4 regions of the Rhodoferax sp. GW821-FHT07F03 genome follow, and region 2 is predicted to be linked to each of the others. Evidence: predicted binding sites of a transcription regulator. Region 2 holds the regulator's gene; each other region holds the start of a gene.

Evidence for each region. Region 2 encodes sigma-54, which starts transcription at its own class of promoters, with help from an activator protein. Its sites were predicted from a motif close to TGGCANGNAANCTGCTTT; they were not measured.
Region 1: a site for sigma-54 is predicted at 2,876-2,893, ahead of AC07R0_RS24485 (transglutaminase family protein). Genes of this name have one in related genera too.
Region 3: a site for sigma-54 is predicted at 2,089-2,106, ahead of AC07R0_RS19600 (ANTAR domain-containing response regulator). Genes of this name have one in related genera too.
Region 4: a site for sigma-54 is predicted at 2,383-2,400, ahead of xdp1 (exosortase-dependent surface protein XDP1). Genes of this name have one in related genera too.

Annotation. Positions count from the first base shown of each region.
Region 1 is NZ_JBWKQM010000020.1:54,450-59,562, reverse strand. Features, by position in the region: gene AC07R0_RS24485 (transglutaminase family protein) at 1-2,815, opposite strand, end outside; gene AC07R0_RS24480 (DNA internalization-related competence protein ComEC/Rec2) at 2,933-5,113, shown strand, end outside.
Region 2 is NZ_JBWKQM010000010.1:77,600-82,712, reverse strand. Features, by position in the region: gene AC07R0_RS16405 (THUMP domain-containing class I SAM-dependent RNA methyltransferase) at 1-1,197, opposite strand, end outside; gene AC07R0_RS16400 (RNA polymerase factor sigma-54) at 1,303-2,880, opposite strand; gene lptB (LPS export ABC transporter ATP-binding protein) at 2,888-3,640, opposite strand; gene lptA (lipopolysaccharide transport periplasmic protein LptA) at 3,649-4,272, opposite strand; gene AC07R0_RS16385 (thiol:disulfide interchange protein DsbA/DsbL) at 4,391-5,050, opposite strand.
Region 3 is NZ_JBWKQM010000012.1:193,863-198,975, forward strand. Features, by position in the region: gene AC07R0_RS19585 (branched-chain amino acid ABC transporter substrate-binding protein) at 1-485, opposite strand, end outside; gene AC07R0_RS19590 (Hsp20/alpha crystallin family protein) at 579-959, shown strand; gene tsaD (tRNA (adenosine(37)-N6)-threonylcarbamoyltransferase complex transferase subunit TsaD) at 965-1,993, opposite strand; gene AC07R0_RS19600 (ANTAR domain-containing response regulator) at 2,116-2,763, shown strand; gene AC07R0_RS19605 (putative bifunctional diguanylate cyclase/phosphodiesterase) at 2,994-5,113, shown strand, end outside.
Region 4 is NZ_JBWKQM010000001.1:163,406-168,518, forward strand. Features, by position in the region: gene prsT (XrtA/PEP-CTERM system TPR-repeat protein PrsT) at 1-2,278, shown strand, start outside; gene xdp1 (exosortase-dependent surface protein XDP1) at 2,467-3,327, shown strand; gene AC07R0_RS00725 (methyl-accepting chemotaxis protein) at 4,017-5,113, opposite strand, start outside.

The DNA.
Region 1 (5,113 bases), on a different contig from region 2:
TCATACGGGCATGCGGCGGCATCTCGAATGCGCGGAACTCCAGCAGGCCCAGGCGACCCGTGGCGCTGTCGGGCGAGTACATCTTGTCGATGGAGAACTCGCTGCGGTGGGTGTTGCCGGTGGCGTCGATCAGGATGTTGCGCAGTGTGCGGTCCACGATCCATGGCGGCATGTCTTGGCCGTATTTTTCACGGTTCTTGGCGACTTGCTCGACCGCGATTTCCAGCTCGTAGAGCTGGTCGTTGCGGGCTTCGTCCACACGCGGTGACTGGCTGGTCGGGCCGACAAACATGCCGCTGAACAGATAGCTCAGGGACGGATGGTTGTGCCAGTAGACCAGCAGGCTGGTGAGCAGCTCGGGCCGGCGCAGGAACGGGCTTTCCGCCGGGGTGGCGCCACCCATGACGAAGTGGTTGCCGCCGCCGGTGCCCACGTGGCGGCCATCGGTCATGAACTTCTCGGCGCTCAGGCGCGATTCAAATGCGGCGTTGTACAAAAACTCGGTGTTGTAGACCAACTCGCCCCAAGAGGTGACAGGGTGTACGTTGACCTCGATCACGCCGGGGTCGGGTGTCACGGCCAGCAGCTTCAGGCGCGGGTCGCGTGGTGGTGGGTAGCCTTCGAGTACCAGCTTGACGCCGAGTTGCTCGGCCGTGTTTTCCACGGCGGACAGCAGTTCAATGTAGTCCTCCAGCAGCTCCAGTGGCGGCATGAAGACGTAGATCACGCCGGACTTGGTACCCACGGCTTCGGCCTTGGGGCCGCTGGCGCGGCGCGGGTCGCGTACTTCCACGCACAGCGCGGTACGTCCTACCCAGTATGCAGACTCGTTGCGTGCCGGCACGCGGTTGAAGTCGGTGGGCTCGGTTTGCCCGGGGCGGGACGCGTTCGCCAACGGGGGCACTGCGCCGAGTGCGCTGGCCGAGCCGTCCTGGCGTTGCCGCGCGGCTTCGGGCTGCGGCGTACCACCGGCCTGGTAGGGCATGCTGGCACGCTCGGTCAGGGTGGGCACCTGGGTCGGACGCAGCGGGCCGCCTACGGCGGTGGCGCTGCTGGTGAAGCCGGTTGCGCGCGGCGCAGCCCGGTTGGCGTAGCGGGCGTAAATGCTGCTGGATTCAGGCAGGCCGGGGCGTGGAATCGACGGGTCCTGCTCGATCATGTAGGGGAACTCGGCCTCGCTGACCCATGGCAAGGAGTCCAGCGGCAGGCGGAAGCCCATGGGCGAATCGCCGGGCATCAGGTACATGCGCTCGTCGCGCAGGAACCAGGGGCCGGTGGTCCACACCGGGCCGGCCAGGCGTGGGCCGTCGGCGGGGCGCACGGGCAGCACATAGCCGATCACCGAGTCCAGCTTTTGCTCGAAAACACGGCGCAGGCGGGCGCGTTCCATCTCGTCGCTGAGCTTGGAGTTGAACGGGTCTACGTTGACGGGCAGGCGGCGTTCGCGCCACAGGTAGTACCACACGTCTTCGTAGGCGGGCAGGATGAATTTGGTGGTGATGCCCAGGTTTTCCGCCAGGCGCTCGCTGAAGCGGCGGGCGTCTTCGCTGGTGTAGTTGGAGGCTTGGCGTTCATCGGCAAACAGGGCGGGGTTGCGCCACACGGGCTGGCCGTCGGCACGCCAGAAGATATTCAGCGCCCAGCGTGGCAGTTGCTCGCCGGGGTACCACTTGCCCTGGCCAAAGTGCAGAAAACCGCCCTGGCCGTATTCGTCACGCAGTTTTTGCACCAGCTCGGTAGCGAAGCCGCGCTTCGTGGGGCCCAGGGCATCGGTGTTCCACTCGGCGGCGTCTCGGTCGTTCACGGCGACAAAGGTGGGCTCGCCGCCCATGGTCAGGCGCACATCGCCGGCGACCAGGTCCTGGTCCACTTTTTCACCCAGGGCCAGCACCTCGGCCCATTGCTCGTCGGTATAGGGTTTGGTGACGCGTGGCGATTCATACAGGCGCGTGACCTGCATGTGGTGTTCGAACTCGACCTCGGCCTTGTCCACGCCGCCTTCAATCGGCGCGGCGCTGGAGGGCTGGGGCGTGCAGGCCAGGGGGATGTGGCCTTCGCCTGCAAACAGGCCTGAGGTGGCGTCCAGGCCGACCCAGCCGGCACCGGGCAGGAAGACTTCGCACCAGGCGTGCAGGTCGGTGAAATCCACGGTGGTGCCGCTGGGGCCGTCCAGGGCTTTCACGTCGGGGGTCAGCTGGATCAGGTAGCCAGATACGAAGCGTGCCGCCAGGCCGCAATGGCGCAGCAACTGCACCAGCAGCCAGCCGGAGTCGCGGCAGGAGCCACTGGCTTTCTCCAGGGTTTCTTCTGGCGTTTGCACACCGGGCTCCATGCGGATCAGGTAGTTGATGTCGTGCTGGACCTGTTGGTTGATGGAGACCAGAAAGTCATTGGTCGGCTGCTTCTCCAGATTCAGCTTATCCAGATAGGCCTGCACCAGTGGCGTGACAGGCTCGGTTGCCAGATAGGGAGAGAGTTCTTCCTTCAGGCCGTCCTTGTACTTGAAGGGGAAGTGCTGGGCCTCGGGCTCCAGGAAGTAGTCGAAGGGGTTGTACACCGCCATTTCGACCACAAGGTCGACGGTGACCTTGAATTCGGTGGTTTTCTCGGGAAACACCAGGCGAGCCTGGTAGTTGGCGAACGGGTCCTGCTGCCAGTTCACGAAATGGTTGGCGGGTTCGATTTTCAGCGAGTAAGAGATGACATTGCTGCGGCAATGGGGGGCAGGGCGCAGACGGATGACTTGGGGGCCGAGGTTGACCGGGCGGTCGTACTTATAGTGCGTAACGTGGTTCAGTGCGGCGTGGATCGACATGTATGTGTCTCTTGGTAGCTGGAAAGTTCTGGCCAGACAACGTCTTGGCCTGCCCGCATACTAGCAAGTCCTGAGCCACGAGAATGTGTAGATACTGTGGCAGTTCAACATAACTCTATGCAAAACCCATGGCCGTCTGAGATTAAACGCGTGGTGCTGGTGGCTCCTGGCTTGGCAGGCTGGGTGGCGGGTACGGCGTTGCAGCTCGGGCAGGCGCAGCTGTGGTCTTGGCAGGTTTATGTGTTGATCGTGCTGCTAGCGCTTGTTTTGATTGCGTGTGTAGCTATCAAAAGAATAGCTTTTGCAGCGCCTTGGATGCATGGGATGGCCCGATGGGCCTTGGCTTTTCTGGGTGCCTTGCTGCTGGCCTTTGGGTCGTGTGGCCTGCGCTGCTCGGCCTTTGTCCAAACCGCACTGGCCCCCGCGCTGGAGGGGCGAGACATCACGGTGGTCGGGATGGTGGCGCAGATGCCACAGCGTACCGAGTCGGGCCTGCGTTTTCGGCTGGAAGTGGAGTCTGCCCGCATGGGCAATGCGCCGGTTGCCGTGCCGCCGCGCATCGATCTGTCCTGGTATGACGGCGTGCTGGCTTTTGGCGCGGGTGGCAGTGCTACGCAATGGGAGCTGCAGCGCCAGCTGCCAGACCTGCGCGCCGCCCAACGCTGGCAGATGACACTGCGCTTGAAGGCGCCGCACGGCGGGCGCAATCCCCATGGATTCGACTTCGAGCTGTGGCTGTGGGAGCAGGGCGTGCAGGCCACCGGCTATGTGCGTGCCGGCCCCAATGATGTAGCGCCGCAACTGCTGGACAGCACCTGGTGGCATCCGGTGGAGCGGGCGCGCCAGGCAGTGCGTGACGCCATTTATTTGCATGTGGCGGACCGCCATTTGGCCGGCGTGATTGCGGCCCTGGTGGTGGGTGACCAGGGTGCCATCGAACGAACCGATTGGGATATGTTCAGAGCCGCTGGCGTAGCCCATTTGATGTCCATCTCCGGGCTTCACGTGACCATGTTTGCCTGGCTGGCTGCGGGCTTGGTGGGTTGGCTATGGCGGCGCAGCGATGTGCTGGGCTGGCGCGCCGGCCTGTGGCTGCCGGTGCCGCAGGTGGCTTTGGTGGGTGGGTTGATGTTGGCGCTGGTCTACGCGGTATTCAGTGGCTGGGGTGTGCCCTCGCAGCGCACGGTATGGATGCTGGCGACGGTGGGCGTATTGCGCTTGAGCGGCCGCAGCTGGCCCTGGCCCTCCGTGTGGCTGCTGGCTTGTGCGGTGGTGGTGGCGATTGATCCCTGGGCCTTGCTGCAGGCGGGGTTCTGGCTGAGTTTCGTCGCGGTGGCCGTGCTGTTTGCTACAGATTTGGGAGCTGCTGGCGCAGGTGATACCAGCGCTGGAGGCCGATTCCGCTCCATGTTGCGTGAGCAGTGGACGATTACGCTGGCACTCACGCCCTTGACGCTGCTGCTGTTCCAGCAGGTCTCGGTGGTGGGCTTGCTGGCCAATCTGCTGGCCATTCCCTGGGTGACGCTGGTGGTCACGCCCTTGTGCATGCTGGGGGTGCTGCTGCCGCCGGTGTGGCAGCTGGCTGCCGGCAGTATCGATGGCCTGGGCTGGGTTTTGCAGTATCTGGTGCAGCTGCCATTTGCTACGGTTTCGGTAGCTGCTCCCGCACTGTGGATAGGCGCTGCAGGCGTTTTTGGCGGTGTGGTGCTGGTGTTGCCGGTACCCTGGAGTGTGCGTGCGCTGGGTTTGCCTATGTTGTTGCCGGTGCTGTTGTGGCAGTCGCCGCGTCCGCCTGAAGGTCAATTTGAATTGCTGGCGGCCGATATCGGCCAGGGCAATGCCGTGCTGGTGCGCACGGCCCACCACAGCCTGCTATACGACACGGGCCCGCGCTGGGGCCAGGACAGCGATGCCGGTCAGCGGGTGCTGCTGCCTTTGCTGCGCGCCATGGCCGAGACGCTGGACACGGTGGTGGTCAGCCACCGCGACAGCGACCACAGCGGCGGCGCGGCCTCGGTGCTGGGGCTGCAGCCGCAGGCGGAATTGCTGAGCTCCATTGAATCCGGCCACCCTTTGCAAACGCTGCGCTCGGTCACACGCTGCGCCGCCGGGCAGGGTTGGGACTGGGATGGCGTGCGGTTTGACGTACTGCATCCCCTGGCGGGCGACTACGCCGGCCCCGCAAAACCGAATGCGCTGAGCTGCGTGCTACGCGTGTCGAACGGCGCACATACCGCCCTGTTGGTGGCCGATATCGAGCAACCCCAGGAGGCGCGTTTGGTGGGTGGGGCGGACACC
Region 2 (5,113 bases):
AGCGTCCGCACCACGACGGGCGGAACCAGCGACCATGTCGAAACGGAACAGGCGGCATTCGATGGGGCCGTTCCACATGGGTACGCGGCGCGACTCTTTGAGGCGCATCTTGCCGGGCAGCTTGAGGTCGGGCGTCAGCATCCAGGCGGTCCAGCCCGCGTAGTTACGCTTCCAGTGGGTGGCCAGTTGGGGGAAGAAGTCGGCGCTGCCGTCCTCGGTCTGTGCAGCTTCGCGCCGGCCCGCGACACCTGCCACCTCAATCCGCTCGCCGTAGGGCGGGTTCAGCAACATCACGCCGGACTCGGCCGGCGGCATGCGCTGCAAGGCATCGCCGCCACGGAACTCGACCACGCCGCTGACGCCCGCGCGCTCGGCATTGCGGGTGGCGAAATCGACCATACGGAAGGCCACATCGCTACCGAAGATCTGCGTCTCCGGCTCGTGCTCGGCGGCGTGGGCCTGCTCCTGAATGACGCTCCACACATGGGGCTGGAAGGGCAACAGCTTCTCAAAGCCAAAGCGGCGCAGGCTGCCGGGCGCAATATTGCAGGCGATCTGCGCGGCCTCTATGGCAATGGTGCCGCTGCCGCAGCAGGGGTCGTACAGGGGCGTGGTGCCATCCCAGCCGCTGGCGGCGATCATGGCGGCGGCCAGGGTTTCCTTCAACGGCGCATCGCCCTTGTCTTCACGCCAGCCACGTTTGAACAGCGCGTCACCCGAGGTGTCAATGTAGATGGTGGCGCGCTCGGTGGTCAGGTGCAGGTAGATGCGCACATCGGGCCACTGCACATTCACGTCGGGGCGCACGCCGGTCTTGAAGCGGAAGCGGTCGGCCACCGCGTCCTTCACTTTCAGCGCGGCGAAGTTCAGCGAATTGAGCGGGCTGTGCTGCGCCGTGACTTCGATCTTGAAGCTTTGCTTGGGCGTGAACCAGATCTCCCAGGCCACGTTGCTGGCGGCTTCGTACAGGTCTTTTTCGCTGCGGTATTCGGTGTTGGACAGCTCGATCAGCACGCGCTGCGCCAGGCGGCTGTGCAGGTTCAAGCGCATCGCGTCGCGCCAGGAGGAGCGCACCAGCGTGCCGCCCCGCATCACCCGCAGGTCTTCGCCCTGCAGGCCGGTAATGCCGTGCACCTCTTCGGCCAGCAGCTCTTCCACGCCGGCGGCGCAGGGTAAAAATAATTGGAGTTGGTTCATATCGTTATTTCCATGGTGTCACGCTACGCAGCCTGGGGCAAGCGGGGCGAAGCTCTTTCCTCCAGCTGCGGCATACCGTGCACGCGGCCTGGGGGAGAGCATGTTCTACAGCGCTTTGCGCAGGTTCGTGGGGGCTATGCGCAGCGCTTCGCGGTACTTGGCCACGGTACGGCGCGCGCATTCAATGCCCTGCTCTTTCAGCATGTCGGACAGCTGGCTGTCGCTGAGCGGCTTCTTTGGGTCTTCGGACGAGACAAACTGCTTGATCAGCGCCCGCACCGCGGTGCTGGAGGCGTTGCCGCCGGTCTCCGTCCCCAGGGACGAGCCGAAGAAATACTTCAGCTCGAAGGTGCCGTAGGGCGTGGCCATGTATTTGGCGGTGGTCACGCGGCTGATGGTGGACTCGTGCAGTCCCAACTCGTCGGCGATCTCGCGCAGCACCAGAGGGCGCATGGCCAGCGCGCCGTGGCTGAAGAAGTTCTTCTGCCGCTCCACGATGGCGTTGCTGACCCGCAAAATCGTGTCGAAGCGCTGCTGGATGTTCTTAATGAACCAGCGCGCCTCCTGCAGGCGCTGCTGCAGTGCGGCGTTGTTCGATGAATCCTTGCCGCCCCCCTTGTGCTGGCGCAGCGCATTGGCGTAGATGTCGTGCACGCGCAGGCGCGGCATGACCTCGGCATTCAGCTGTACCCGGAAGCGGGCCTGGGCGCCGCGCCCAACCTTGACCACGATCACGTCGGGCACCACGATGTTGCGCTCCACATCGACAAAGCGCCGCCCCGGCTTGGGCTCCAGCCGGGCGATCAGCGCCATGGCAGCCTTGATATCGGTCTCGGTGGCGCGGCACAGCTGGGCCAGGCGCTTCACGTCGCGCCGGGCCAGCAGGTCCATGGACTGGCGGCAGATGCGCATGGCCACCTTGCGCGCCGGGTCATCGCCCAGCACGGGCTGCAAACCCTCCAGCTGCAGCAACAGGCATTCACCCAGATGCCGCGCGCCCACGCCCGCCGGCTCCAGGCTTTGCAGCAGGCTCAGGGCCACCGTGAAGCGGTGTACCAGCTCTTCCACGGCCTCGGCGTCGTCGCCCGCCAGACCACGCGCCAGGGTTTCGAAATCGTCTTCCAGGTAGCCGTCGTCGTTCAGCGATTCGATCAGAAAGCGCAGCGCTGCCTGGTCCACCTCCCCCAGCCGCAGGGCCAGGGCCTGGCGGTGCAGAAAGCTGGTCAGCGACTCCTGGTTGCGGGCCAGCTCGGTGGCGTCCATCTCGCCGTCTTCACCCAGGTTGTTCTGGCGCGCCGGGGCGTCACCGCCCCATTCGCTGTCGTCGGGTTTGATCTCGGAAGTGCCATCGCCGTCCCAGCTGGTGTCGTCACCGCCAGTTAAAGGGGATTCGGCATCATTTGGGGCTTCTGCGCTGGATTCACTTGCGTATTCAGCTACAGAACTTGTAGCAATTTCAGCCTCGCGCTCCCCTGTGCTGACCGGCGTGTCGGACTGGGCCAGGCCGAACTCCTCGCGTGCAGCCTCGTCCATATTGCGTTCCAGAAACGGGTTGTCGTCCAGCATCTGGTCCACTTCCTGGCTCAGTTCCAGGGTGGACAGTTGCAGCAGGCGGATGGACTGCTGCAGCTGGGGCGTCAGCGCCAGATGCTGTGAAACGCGTAGGGATAAGCCTTGCTTCATCGGAGCATCACATCTTGAAATGTTCGCCGAGGTAGACGCGACGCACATCGGCGTTGTCCACGATCTCGGACGGCGTACCCTCGGCCAGCACATTGCCGTCGCTGATGATGTAGGCGTGGTCGCAAATGCCCAGCGTCTCGCGCACATTGTGGTCGGTGATCAGCACGCCGATGCCACGCGACTTCAGGAAGCCGATGATGCGCTGGATCTCGATCACCGCAATCGGGTCGATACCGGCAAAAGGCTCGTCCAGCAAAATGAAACGCGGCTGGGTGGCCAGGGCACGGGCGATTTCCACGCGGCGGCGCTCGCCACCGGACAAGGCCATGGCCGACGAATCACGCAAATGCTCCACCCGCAAATCCTGCAGCAACGCCGTCAGGCGCTTTTCGATCTCGGTGCGGGTGAGGGACTTGCCGGCCTCGTCGTGCTGCAATTCCAGCACGGCGCGCACATTTTCTTCCACCGTGAGCTTGCGGAAAATCGAGGCTTCCTGGGGCAGATAGCTCAGGCCCAGGCGCGAACGCCGGTGGATGGGCATGTGCTCCACCGACTGGCCGTCGATGGAAATATGCCCGCCATCAGCCCGCACCAGGCCCACGATCATGTAGAAGGAAGTGGTTTTGCCCGCGCCGTTGGGGCCCAACAAACCGACCACCTCGCCTTTTTTGACGGCCAGCGTCACGTCTTTCACGACCTTGCGCTTGCCGTAGGCTTTTTGCAGATGGCGCGCCTCCAGGCGGCTTTCTCCCGACTCCACCACCGCCGTCACTTCTTCACGCCCTCCAGCGTGGTGGTGGAACGCAGCACCGGGGCTGGCCCGGCAGGTGCCGCGCCGCTAGCAGCCGACGCTGCAGCCTTGGGTGTCAACATGGCGCGTACGCGGCCATTCTGGCCACCGGGATTGCTGCCGGCTGTGCCGCTGTCCACGGTGAATACATCGGTGGTGTTGTCGTAGACGATCAGTTCGCCGGTGATTTCGTCATTCACCTTGCTGCCGACCAGACGGCGCAAAATGGCCCGCTTGATGAAGCGCACGTTGTCCAGCTTGCTGCTGTACTCGATGGTTTCGCCCTCGCCTTCTATGTATTCGTCCAGGCCGTCGCGTTTTTGCTTGAAATACGCCAGCTTGCCCGGCTCCGCCGTCACCACGCCGAACTGGTTGCCCTCGGCATCCTGGCGCACATCGACGCGGGCGCCACGGATGATGATGGTGCCCTTGGTCATCACCACCTTGCCGGTAAAGACATTGGTCTGCTTCAGATCGTCATAACGCGCCGCGTCCGCCTCGATATTCATAGGCTTGAGTTTGTCGGCTTTTTCCGCGTGGGCCGCTCCGCCTAGACCGACGAAACAAACCACGAGCAGTGAGAGTAGGGTGTTGATTTTCATAGAGGCACGAATCTTGCAATTCATTGTAACGGCCCCTCACCCCGAGTTGGACGTAGCCAGAAAAAAGCCCGCTGACGCGGGCTTTTTCATCTCTCCGGCCTTGCCGGCCATGCCGGAATCAGGCTTTCTTGCGCTGCTCGGCCACCAGATATTCCACAACAACCAATGCACGCGGCATGGTTTGCGCCTGGCTGCCATCGGTGTAGAACTTGCCGGCCACGCCCAAAGCGGGCACGCCCGCGACCTGGTAGGCCTGCTGCAGCTGGGATGCCTTACGCACCTTGGTGCTGACGCCAAAAGACTGGTACGTCTCGGTGAACTTGGTTTTGTCCAGACCCTGCTTCACGGCCCAGGCGATCACCAGATCATCTTTGTCCAGCCGCTGATGCTCCACATGGATAGCGTTGAACACCTTGCCATGCAGTGCGTCCAGCTGGCCCAGAGCCTCCAGCGTGTAGTACAGCTTTTGCGGCGGGATGAAACTGTCCTGGAAGTTCACTGGCACACGCTTGAAGGCAATATCCTTGGGCAGGCGCTTGAGCCACTCCACCAAGGTGGGCTCAAACGCATTGCAATGCGGACAGGCGTACCAGAAGAACTCGATCACCTCGACCTTGCCGGCCGGCGCTTCTGTGGCGACTGGCTTGTCCAGCACCAGGTAATCCGTGCCCGCCACGGGCGGCTTGCCCTGCGCCAGGGCGCTACCGGTATGGCCTACGGCCAGCGTGGAACCAGCCAGCACACCCGCTGAAGCCAGCGAAAACTCACGACGTTTCATTGCAAATCACTCCTTGTGGGGGGTCGGATCGGTGCCGAGCGCAAAAGTTCAGCGCGCAGCACC
Region 3 (5,113 bases), on a different contig from region 2:
TCGGTGTGAGCGTCGAAACGGAAATGCCAGTAGCTGCATTTCTCATTGGTCAGCGTGGGGTCCACTGCCGCGTAGTTCAGGAAGATCACTCGCTTGCCGGGCTCGCGCTCGTTGTGCTTGTTGATGGCATCAATCAACACCGCAGCCGTAGCCGAGTTATTGCCCTGCATAACGATCTGCACGCCGTCGTCGATGGCCGCGCGCAGCGCCGACAAAGCATCTTCGTTCTGGCCTTTGCTGTCGTAACGCTCCAGCTGCAGCGGGTGCTTACCGTCGGGCAACTTGACGCCACCGCGCGCATTCACGCGCTCCACCGCCCACACCAGGTTACGGAAAACGGCCTCGCCGCCGTTGCCCAGCGGGCCGCTCAATGCCTCGATCTGGGCCAGTTTGATGGGCGCCGCAGCGCCCTGGGCCCGCACCAGCGCGGGGGCGCATAGAGACGCACCCAGAAATTTCAAGAGCTGGCGGCGAAACTTAAACATGGCGAAATTTCCTTGAAAAAAAACCGGATGCACACAGATGCTGTCCATGCGGCAATCACTGTGAGGGCCGCGCAGTGTAATAGGAGCTACCTCATGTTTTTTGCCACCAACATCCCCGCATCTGCCCGCTTCGTGCGTCCAGCACACAGCCTGCGCGCACTGCATCGCCTGCTCGAAGAAAGCCATGCCGGCGCAGGCCAAGCAAGCCACAACGTAACCCAGGACGAGACCAGCTACACCCTGCAATTCGACGTGCCGGGCATCGCCAAAGAGCAGCTGTCCATCGGCATAGAAGGCAACGTGGTGCGACTGGAAAGCCTGCCCGAGGCACCGCGCAAATACAAGGCGGCCTACGAATTGCCGCAGGACATCGACGTGTCGGCCAGCGACGCCAAGCTGGAAAACGGCGTGCTGACACTAAAGCTGGCCAAGAAGGCACCTGTCAGCAATGTGTCCACGCTGACCATCAACTAAGTCGGTTAAAGCGAATCCAAAAGCCAGCGCGGTTTCACGTCGAACGCATAGGTTCGCGTGGCCGCCTGCAGGCCGGACTGCAGCCGCATGGCGCCGGCCATGGCAATCATGGCTCCGTTATCGGTGCATAGGTGCAGCTCGGGGTAGTGCACGCGCACACCGGCTTTGGCGCACACAGCATTTAGCTGGGTGCGAAGCGCTTTGTTAGCCCCCACGCCGCCAGCAACAACCAGGCGGCGCAAACCGGTACGCTGCAAGGCTGTAACCGATTTCTTCCACAGCACCTCGACAATCGCCGCCTGGGTACTCGCGGCCAGATCGGCTTTACGTGACTCCAGATCGTCGCCCAGCTTCTTGGCCTGGGTCATCACCGCAGTCTTCAAACCGGCGAAGGAAAAATCCAGATTGCCGCTGTGTAGCAAGGGGCGTGGCAGCTTGAATGCAGCCGGGTCGCCATGCTCTGCCAGACGCGACAAGGCCGGGCCACCGGGATAGCCCAGGCCCATCAGCTTGGCGGACTTGTCAAAGGCCTCGCCAGCGGCATCGTCAATGGTTTCGCCCAACATCTCGTAACGGCCCACGCCGTCAACGCGCATCAGTTGGGTATGGCCGCCAGAGACAAGCAGCGCGACAAAAGGAAATTCCGGCGGATCGGCGCTCAGAAACGGTGACAACAAATGCCCTTCCAGGTGGTGCACGCCCAACACGGGCTTATCCAGTGCAGCACCCAGCGCGCAGGCCACGCCCGCACCCACCAGCAAGGCACCGGCCAGCCCCGGGCCACGGGTGTATGCCACCACATCCACATCGGCCAGGCTTTGGCCCGACTCGGCCAGAACCTGCTGGGTCAGCGGCAGCACGCGGCGGATATGGTCGCGGCTGGCCAGCTCGGGCACCACGCCGCCATAGGCCTGGTGCATCTCGATCTGGCTGTGCAGAGCGTGCGACAACAACACGGGCAAATCCGCGCCCTCGGCACGCACCAACGCTATCCCGGTTTCATCGCAGGATGATTCAATACCTAATACCAGCACAATAGACCTCTCGCTTTTTCAGCACAGCAACCAAACGCTGGAGTTTAGAACGTGTTCCCAGGTGACCCCTGCTTTCCAACCGCCGTGCACCTTATTGGCGCAAATCTTGCGTATTTCCCGCCATGAGCCCTTCCCTGCGTATCGTGGTCATTGCCCCGGATCTGGACATACTGGACCCGTCGGACAGCCATGCGTTGCTGCAAGCCGATCGCTCACGTGCACTGCGCATCGGACTGCTGGAAAACAACTACAACCTGATCGCCAGCCTGCCCGCCGACGTGTTCCTGACCGAGCGCCTGGCCCAGCTGCAACCCGACATGATCATCGTGGACGCCGAGAGCGAGGCGCGCGATGCCCTGGAGCATGTGGTGATGGCCACGCGCAATGCCCCCCGCCCCATCGTCATGTTTACCAATGACGGCGACACCTCGCATGTCAAGGATGCGGTGGCAGCGGGTGTGTCGGCTTATATCGTGGCCGGCCTGTCGGCCGACCGCATCCGGCCGATTCTGGATGTGGCCATGGCGCGTTTTGAACACGAGCAGGCCCTGCGCACCGAGCTGGCCGTGACCCGCGTGGAGCGCGATGAACACAAGGCCGAGCTGCACAACCGCAAGATCATAGACCGCGCCAAAGGCCTGCTGATGCAGCGCCAGGGCATCACCGAACCGGAAGCCTACGACAAGCTGCGCAAAGCCGCCATGGACAAGAGCATGAAGCTGGTGGAAGTGGCCCAGCGCATACTCGATGTGGCCGAGCTGCTGGGCTGAACCGGGGGAATGCACCAACCCAGTGCCAATTTGTTTCATAATGAAACAAGGCTATGGCGCAATCTACATATGATCTTACAGCTATCAAATAAGTAGCAATAGCGATTTTCAAGGCTGGCACAGGGCTTGCGGAAACAGACCTAGCTGCAGCGCCCTAGACCCTCTGCACACCAGACACACAGGTCGGCTTGGCTGAGGACTACTTGGTTTTTGCAAACACCGAATCCACTTTGACACCCGTATTAGCCCCATTTGCCCGAGCCCAGCAGGCGACCGTGCATGCCGCAAAGCCCGTCAATCTGCACCGAGTGCTGGACACACTGGTCAACAACCTGGAAGGCATGGCCTACCGCTGCCTACCGGACGGTCGCTGGACCATGCGTTTCGTCAGCCAGGGCTGCACGCGTCTGTGCGGCTATAGCGCGCACGAGTTGCTAGACCCGCAACACATCACCTGGGAAGCCATTACCCACCCCGACGATCGTGCCCGGGTACGCCGGGAAATCGGCGCCGCTATGGCCCAGGGCCAACGCTTCACCGTGTACTACAGCATCACCACCCGCAGCGGAGAAATCCGCAAGGTGAAAGAGCAAGGCATACAGGTCACGGACGAGGCCGATCAGCTGGTGCTGGAGGGCTTCATCGAGGACGTGACCGACGTCCACCTGACGCTGGAGGCCCTGGCCCATGCCGAGCTGCGCTACCGGCAAATCTTTGAACACGCCCGCGAAGGCATCTTCCAAACCACGCTGGATGGCCGCTACATCGCCGCCAACCCGGCACTGGCCCTGCTCTACGGCTACGCCACGCCAGAGGAGCTGATCGCCGACCTGTCCGACATCGACCGCCGCCTGTATGTGCAGCCCCACCGGCGCGAGCGCTTCGCCCGGTTAATGGCCGCGCACGGTGAAGTCAGCAACTTCGAGTCCGAGGTGTACCGGCGCGACGGCAGCAAGATCTGGATTTCCGAGAACGCCCGCAGCGTTTATGACAGCCAGGGCGCCTTCATCTGCTTCGAAGGTACGGTACAGAATATTTCCGAGCGCAAACATCAGCTGGAGCAGCTCGAATACCAGGCCAACTACGACACGCTGACCGGCCTGGCCAACCGTAATCTGCTGCGCGACCGCATCGCGCCCGCCATCTCCCATGCCGAGCGCCTGGGGCATTTCCTGGCCGTGGTGTTCATCGACCTGGACCACTTCAAACTCATCAACGACAGCCTGGGCCACGACGCGGGCGACCAGCTGCTGGTGGAGATTGCGCAGCGCATCCGCGCCTGCATGCGCGCCTCGGACACGGTGGCCCGCCACAGTGGCGACGAATTCGTGCTGCTGCTGAACGAGCATATGCAGGCCCACTCAGTCATTTCGCACCTGCAGCGCCTGCTGGGGCAGATCAACCAGCCGGTGCACCTGCAGGGCCGTGCCTTCCAGATGGGCGCCAGCATGGGCGTGGCGCTGTACCCGCAAGACGGCAAGGACGCGCAGACCCTGCTCAAACACGCCGATGTGGCCATGTATGCGGCCAAGGAGCGCGGACGCAACAACTTCCAGTTCTTCACCCCCGAACTCAACCAGGTAGCCGACGAGCGCCTGAACCTGGGCACCGCCATGCGCGTCGGGCTGGAGCAAAACGAGTTCACCGTGGCCTACCAGCCCAAGGTGGATGCGCAGGGCCGCATCACCGGTCTGGAGGCGCTGGCCCGCTGGCACAGCGCGCGCATAGGCACGGTGGGACCAGACCGCTTCATCCCTATCGCCGAAGAGACTGGCCTGATAGGCGCGCTGACCGACACCATCCTGCGCCAGGCCTTTGCCGATGCCTGTAGCTGGGCACCAGTGCAGGGCCGCCAGTTGTCGGTGGCGGTGAATCTCTCGGCCAAGCTGTTTCTGGCCAACGACCTGGTGGCGCGCATCCGCAATCTGCTGCAGGCCAGCGGCCTGGCGCCGCAGCGGGTCGAGCTGGAGATTACCGAAAGCGTGTTCCTGCACGATATGGGGCGTGCCGTGTTACTGCTGAACGAGCTCAAGGCCCTGGGCGTACGCCTGGCCATGGACGACTTCGGCACCGGGTATTCGTCGCTGTCGTATCTGCGCAGCCTGCCGCTGGACACCATCAAGATAGACCGCTCGCTGATCACCGGCATCGAACAGGACGAAGACCTGGCCGTGATTGCCTGCGCCATCGTGAATCTGTGCAAAAACCTGCGCAAATCGGTGGTGGCCGAGGGTGTGGAAAACCGTGCCCAGTTCGACTTGCTGCACGCCAAGGGCTGCGACGGCTTTCAGGGCTATCTGTTTTCCAAACCGGTGCACCAAGACGTGTTGCGCAAGCTGTTGACCCAGGC
Region 4 (5,113 bases), on a different contig from region 2:
GCCGGTGCGCATTCGTTCGCGCCAGTTCAGCGAGGCCAATTCGGCCATAGACCGGGCCTTGGCCCTGGCACCCAATTCAGCGGAGGCGCGTTATCAAAAGGGTTCTTTGGCCCACGTCCAAGGTGACTTGCGTGGCGCCGTGGCGGCCTATGACGCTGCCTTGCAGCTGGATGCGAAACATGTGGAAGCGCGCGTCGCCCGTGCGGGTATTGCTATCGATTTAGGAAAATATGCAGAGTCCGCCAAGGACGTGGCCGAGGTGCAGCGCTTGTCGCCAAGCGAGCCGCGCGCGGCTTATCTCAAGGCCCTGCTGGCTGAGCGCGACGGCAAACCTGTTGCCGTGCGCTCGGCCCTGGCCGAGGTCACGGCTTTTTTGGACCCTGTGCCGGTACCCTTCATCCAGTACCGTCCACAGCTGCTGATGCTCAACGGGCTGGCGCATTTTGGATTGGGTGAGACCGAAAAGGCCAAGCCTTATCTGGACTCCTTCCAAAAGATCCAGGGCAATAGCCCGGTGTCCAAGTTGCTGGCGCAGATCAATATGGCCGAGGGCAATTTCGGTCGTGCCTCCGATCTATTGGAGGCGTACGTCAAGGCGCAGCCTGGCGATGGCCAGGCCATCACCATGTTGGCTGGCGCCCATATGGCCTTGGGGCATAACGCCAAGGCGACAGCTTTGATGCAGCAGGCTTTGGCGACTAAAAATGCACCCGAATTTCACACCGCGTTGGGTATGAGTTTGCTGGGCGGTGGCCAGACCGGCGACGCGATTGCGCAGCTGGAAACCGCCTTTAAAGACCCCAAGCAAACACAGGCGGGCACCGGTCTGGTGATTTTGTACTTGCGAGACGGACTCTCTGACAAAGCCTTGGCCATTGCCGACAAATTGGTGAAGCAGCAGCCCGGCAATGCCGGGTTCCTGAACATGCTGGGCATGGCCCAGGCCCAGGGCGGCAACCGGGTAGCCGCCAAGGCCAGCTTCGAGCGCGCTCTGGCACTGGATGGCAGCCTGCTGCAGCCCAAGCTGAATTTGGCCCGGCTAGATATGCTGAACAAGGCCTATGACTCGGCCGCAACCCGCTTGGCCGCCATCTTGCAGTCCGATGACAAGAATGTGGATGCCATGTACGAGATGGCCAATGTGTCCGATCGTCGCGGTCAAACCGCGGAAACGCAGCGCTGGCTGGAAAAAGCCAACGATATCTCCGGCCCTGGCGAATTGCGCCCCGGTACCTCGCTGGTGGAGTTCCATTTGCGCAACCGCGCGCCGGCATTGGCATTGGAGGCCGCCAAGCGCCTGTCTGCCAAGGCGGGCGACAACTTGCCTGTGATGCTGGTGTATGGCCGCGCCCAATTGGCCAATGGCGATCTCGAAGGTGCGCGTTCCACCTTCTCCGGCGCAACCCGTTTCGCCGACTTCAACGCACCTCAGCAAACCGAAATCGCAACCTTGCAAATGACGGCGAACAACCCTGCGGGGGCCGCCTATAGCCTGGAAAAAGCCTTGTCCAGCAAGCCTGACTTCCTGCCTGCTTTGGCCTTGATGACCGACGTGGAGTTGCGGCAGGCAAATCCTGCCAAGGCCGAGCAACGTGCACGCCAGGTTCTCGCGTTGGCGCCGAAACGGGCGATTGGCTACAGCCTGTTGGGAGACGTTGCGCAGGCCCGTGGCCAATCTGCAGCTGCAATCGACAACTACCGCCGAGCCCTCCAGATCGAGCCTAGCTCGGACACGCTGCTGCGCTTGTTCCGCGCCTTGTCAGGCCAGGACGGCGGTAAACCCGCCGTGCAGTTGGCGGAGCAATGGTTGAAAACCCGGCCACAGGATGTCTCGGTGCGTCGCGCTCTGGCCGATGGCTATGCGCGTGCGGGCAACTACGCCGCAGCCCGCACCAGCTATGAGTCTTTGCTGGCGCTGTCTCCTGACGACGCTGATGCCTTGAATAACCTGGCCAATGTGCTGTTGCGCTTGAAAGATCCCTCGGCGGTCACCGTGGCTGAAAAGGCTATGGCCAAGGCACCCAGTAATGCCAACGCGATCGACACCCTGGGCTGGGCCTTGTTTCAGAACGGCCAGGTGGATCGCGCCTTGCAACTACTGCGCGATGCACGCCTGCGCGAGCCCGGCAACCCGGACATCCGTTACCACCTGGCGGCGGTTCTGGCCCAATCGGGACGCAAAACAGAGGCCCGTGACGAGGTCGAGGCGGCCCTGAAATCCGGACGCCGTTTTGAGACCATGGCCGAGGCCGACAGCTTGCTCAAAAGCTTGCGCTAAATCGCGTTGTATGGACTTTATTTTGTGTCGAAATCCTTTACATATGTAACACATCAAATGGCAATGAATTGCATAAGTTATTGATAATAAATGGTTTATTTGTTTGGCATGAGTGTTGCTTTGTTGTTTACATATGGCCGACAGATTTTTGCAGTCGTCGCTTCGCTTAATTCGGTTCAAGAGGAAAAATGATGAAAACCCATTCTGCAAACCACGGTTCCGTCAAACAATGGTTGTTGTGCGGTGCATTCGCTCTGTTGTCCGCACCTAGCTTTGCAGCGGGTACTTGGGCGCTGGATTCTGGTTGCAATAACTCCACGAGCATTGGTAATACCCTGACCTGCGGCTCTGCTGGCGGTACTACGCTGAATGCCCAGGCTTACTCCACAGGTACGGGTACTGTCGCGGCTCCGACCACGGGCACCGCATTTGCAGCAGCAAACGTTCGTAACTGGGGTTCTGGCTTGGGTTTGGGCGTAGTGTCTGTCAACGAAGATGCGACCAGCCCCACGCACACGGCTGACAACCAGAATGGTACGGATCTGATCCTGCTGAGTTTTGGTTCGGCCGTGAACATCACCAGCCTGACCCTGGGCTACTGGGCTAGCGATGCGGACATCACCGTATTGGCGTACACCGGTGCGGGCACCCCAACCATTACGGGTAAGACCTTGACCGGTACCAGTGTGGGCCAGGCAACCAATTCCACTACCTTGAACGCGGCCAATGGCTGGACTTCGGTCAAGAACTACGGAACGGCAGGCACAACGACGGCTACCAACACCGGCGGCACAGGAACTGATGTCACTTACAACACGACAGACAGCACTACTTATTCCAGCTGGTGGCTGATCAGTGCATACAACTCCGGCTACGGTGGTGGTGCAATGGATACTATCAACGACTTCGTGAAGCTGTTGTCTGTGGCCGCCAATGTGAAAACCACGACCAGCAAGGTGCCTGAACCAGGTTCCCTGGCTCTGATGGGTGCTGGCCTGCTGGGCATTTTGGGCACCTCGCGTCGCCGCAAGGCTGCTGTTTCTGTCTAGGCCGTAACGCCAAAGCTGCTTGCAGCAATATAAAAAAGCACCAGAGTCTGGTGCTTTTTTTATTCCCGAGGCGCATCAATGCGTGGCAAGACTTTCCTTGATTGTGTAATTTCTGAGTCTCACTGAATTACAGTCTGCTGTACTGGGCGCCCTTCACCCGACTCGTGGACGAGACAGGCAATTACCCAAGGACAAGGTCAAATGATCAACACGTCACTTTTTCCGAGAACGATCCAAACTCTCCCGCCAAACCTGGTCACGACGTGTAGTCCATCGGATGGGCCGTGATCGAGTGCAGAATCGAGCACTGGCGTTGCTGAATAGCCTTGCGTAGTTCTGCGTCCAGTTCCTTGACTTCGCATTAGATGTCGACGACTTTGCCGAACGGCGCCAGCATGAACTGGGCAATCAGGCTCTTGTTCACTCCGTGCTGGCCCAAGAATTTATGCCAGACAGCCCACTTTGGTTACGTCACTGGTCACTGACGAGCAGGCGATGAAAACATCGTATGGGATGCGACTCTTCCAGTTGCCCAGCAACTGCAGCGGAGCAACCCTACATTGTCATCTTGCAGCGTGGCCAGCATCTGGCTCTGGCGTTCTTCGTACTTCCATCAATACACCCGTTTTGGATTAATCCCGTAGCCCAGGGTTACGCAGGTGCAGCCTCCAGCATTCAATATGGGCACATCAATCGGTAGCCCCCAATTTGAACACCTCAACCATTTGCACCAAACCACCGGCCTGGTTTCTCAGGCTGCTGGCCGCGGCCGCCATTTGTTCGACCAAGGCAGCATTTTGTTGCGTGGTTTTATCCATTTGTTTCATCGCCTCATCCACCTGAGAAACGCCATCGCTTTGCGTGGAACTGGCTGCGCTGATGTCACCCATTAATTCAGTAGCTTGGCGAATGGAATTTACCACTTCGGTCATGGTGATTCCTGCCTGGTCAACCAAAATAGAGCCGGAACCCACGCGCTCCACACTGGCATGGATCAGACTCTTGATTTCTTTGGCCGCGTCCGCGCTGCGGCCGGCCAGACTGCGCACTTCCGATGCAACTACGGCAAAGCCACGCCCTTGCTCGCCAGCACGCGCAGCTTCCACCGCGGCGTTAAGTGCCAGGATGTTGGTTTGAAAAGCGATGCCATCAATCACGCCAATAATGTCCGCAATTTTGCGAGACGCGTCATTGATTCCCTTCATGGTTTGCACTACCTGGTGCACCACTTCACCACCGCGCTGCGCCACCGTCGACGCATTCATGGCGAGTCGGTTTGCCTGCTGGGCGCTTTCTGCGCTGTTTCTCACCGTGTTGCTGAGATCCGCAATAGAGGCAGCCGTCTCCTGCAAAATGTTGGCCTGCTGCTCAGTGCGACGGGACAGGTCGTGGTTACCGGCTTCAATTTCCTTGGATGCCAGTTCTACCTGTGTCGCCGAATCACGCACGTCTTTCACCAATTGGCTCAGGTTGACCGATACGTCCGACAGCGCGCGCACAGTGTGGCCTGCGACGTCATGGGGTTCGATATCCGATCGGCGGGTTAAATCACCCTGTTCCAGCGCTGCTGCAATCACACTGGCTCGTTTCAAAATTTGTGTCAGGTAACGTGTGCAGGTCCAACTGATCAGTGCCGAGAGCAACACAGATAGGACAACAAAGCCGATGATCAAGCGGGTGTTTAGCGTGGCCAATGCATCACCGTTGCTCAGCGAGGCTTGGGCGGCACTAGCTTCCCGGCTGAGCAAAATGGCAATTTTGTCTGCCGCGACACGATGCGCGTCGT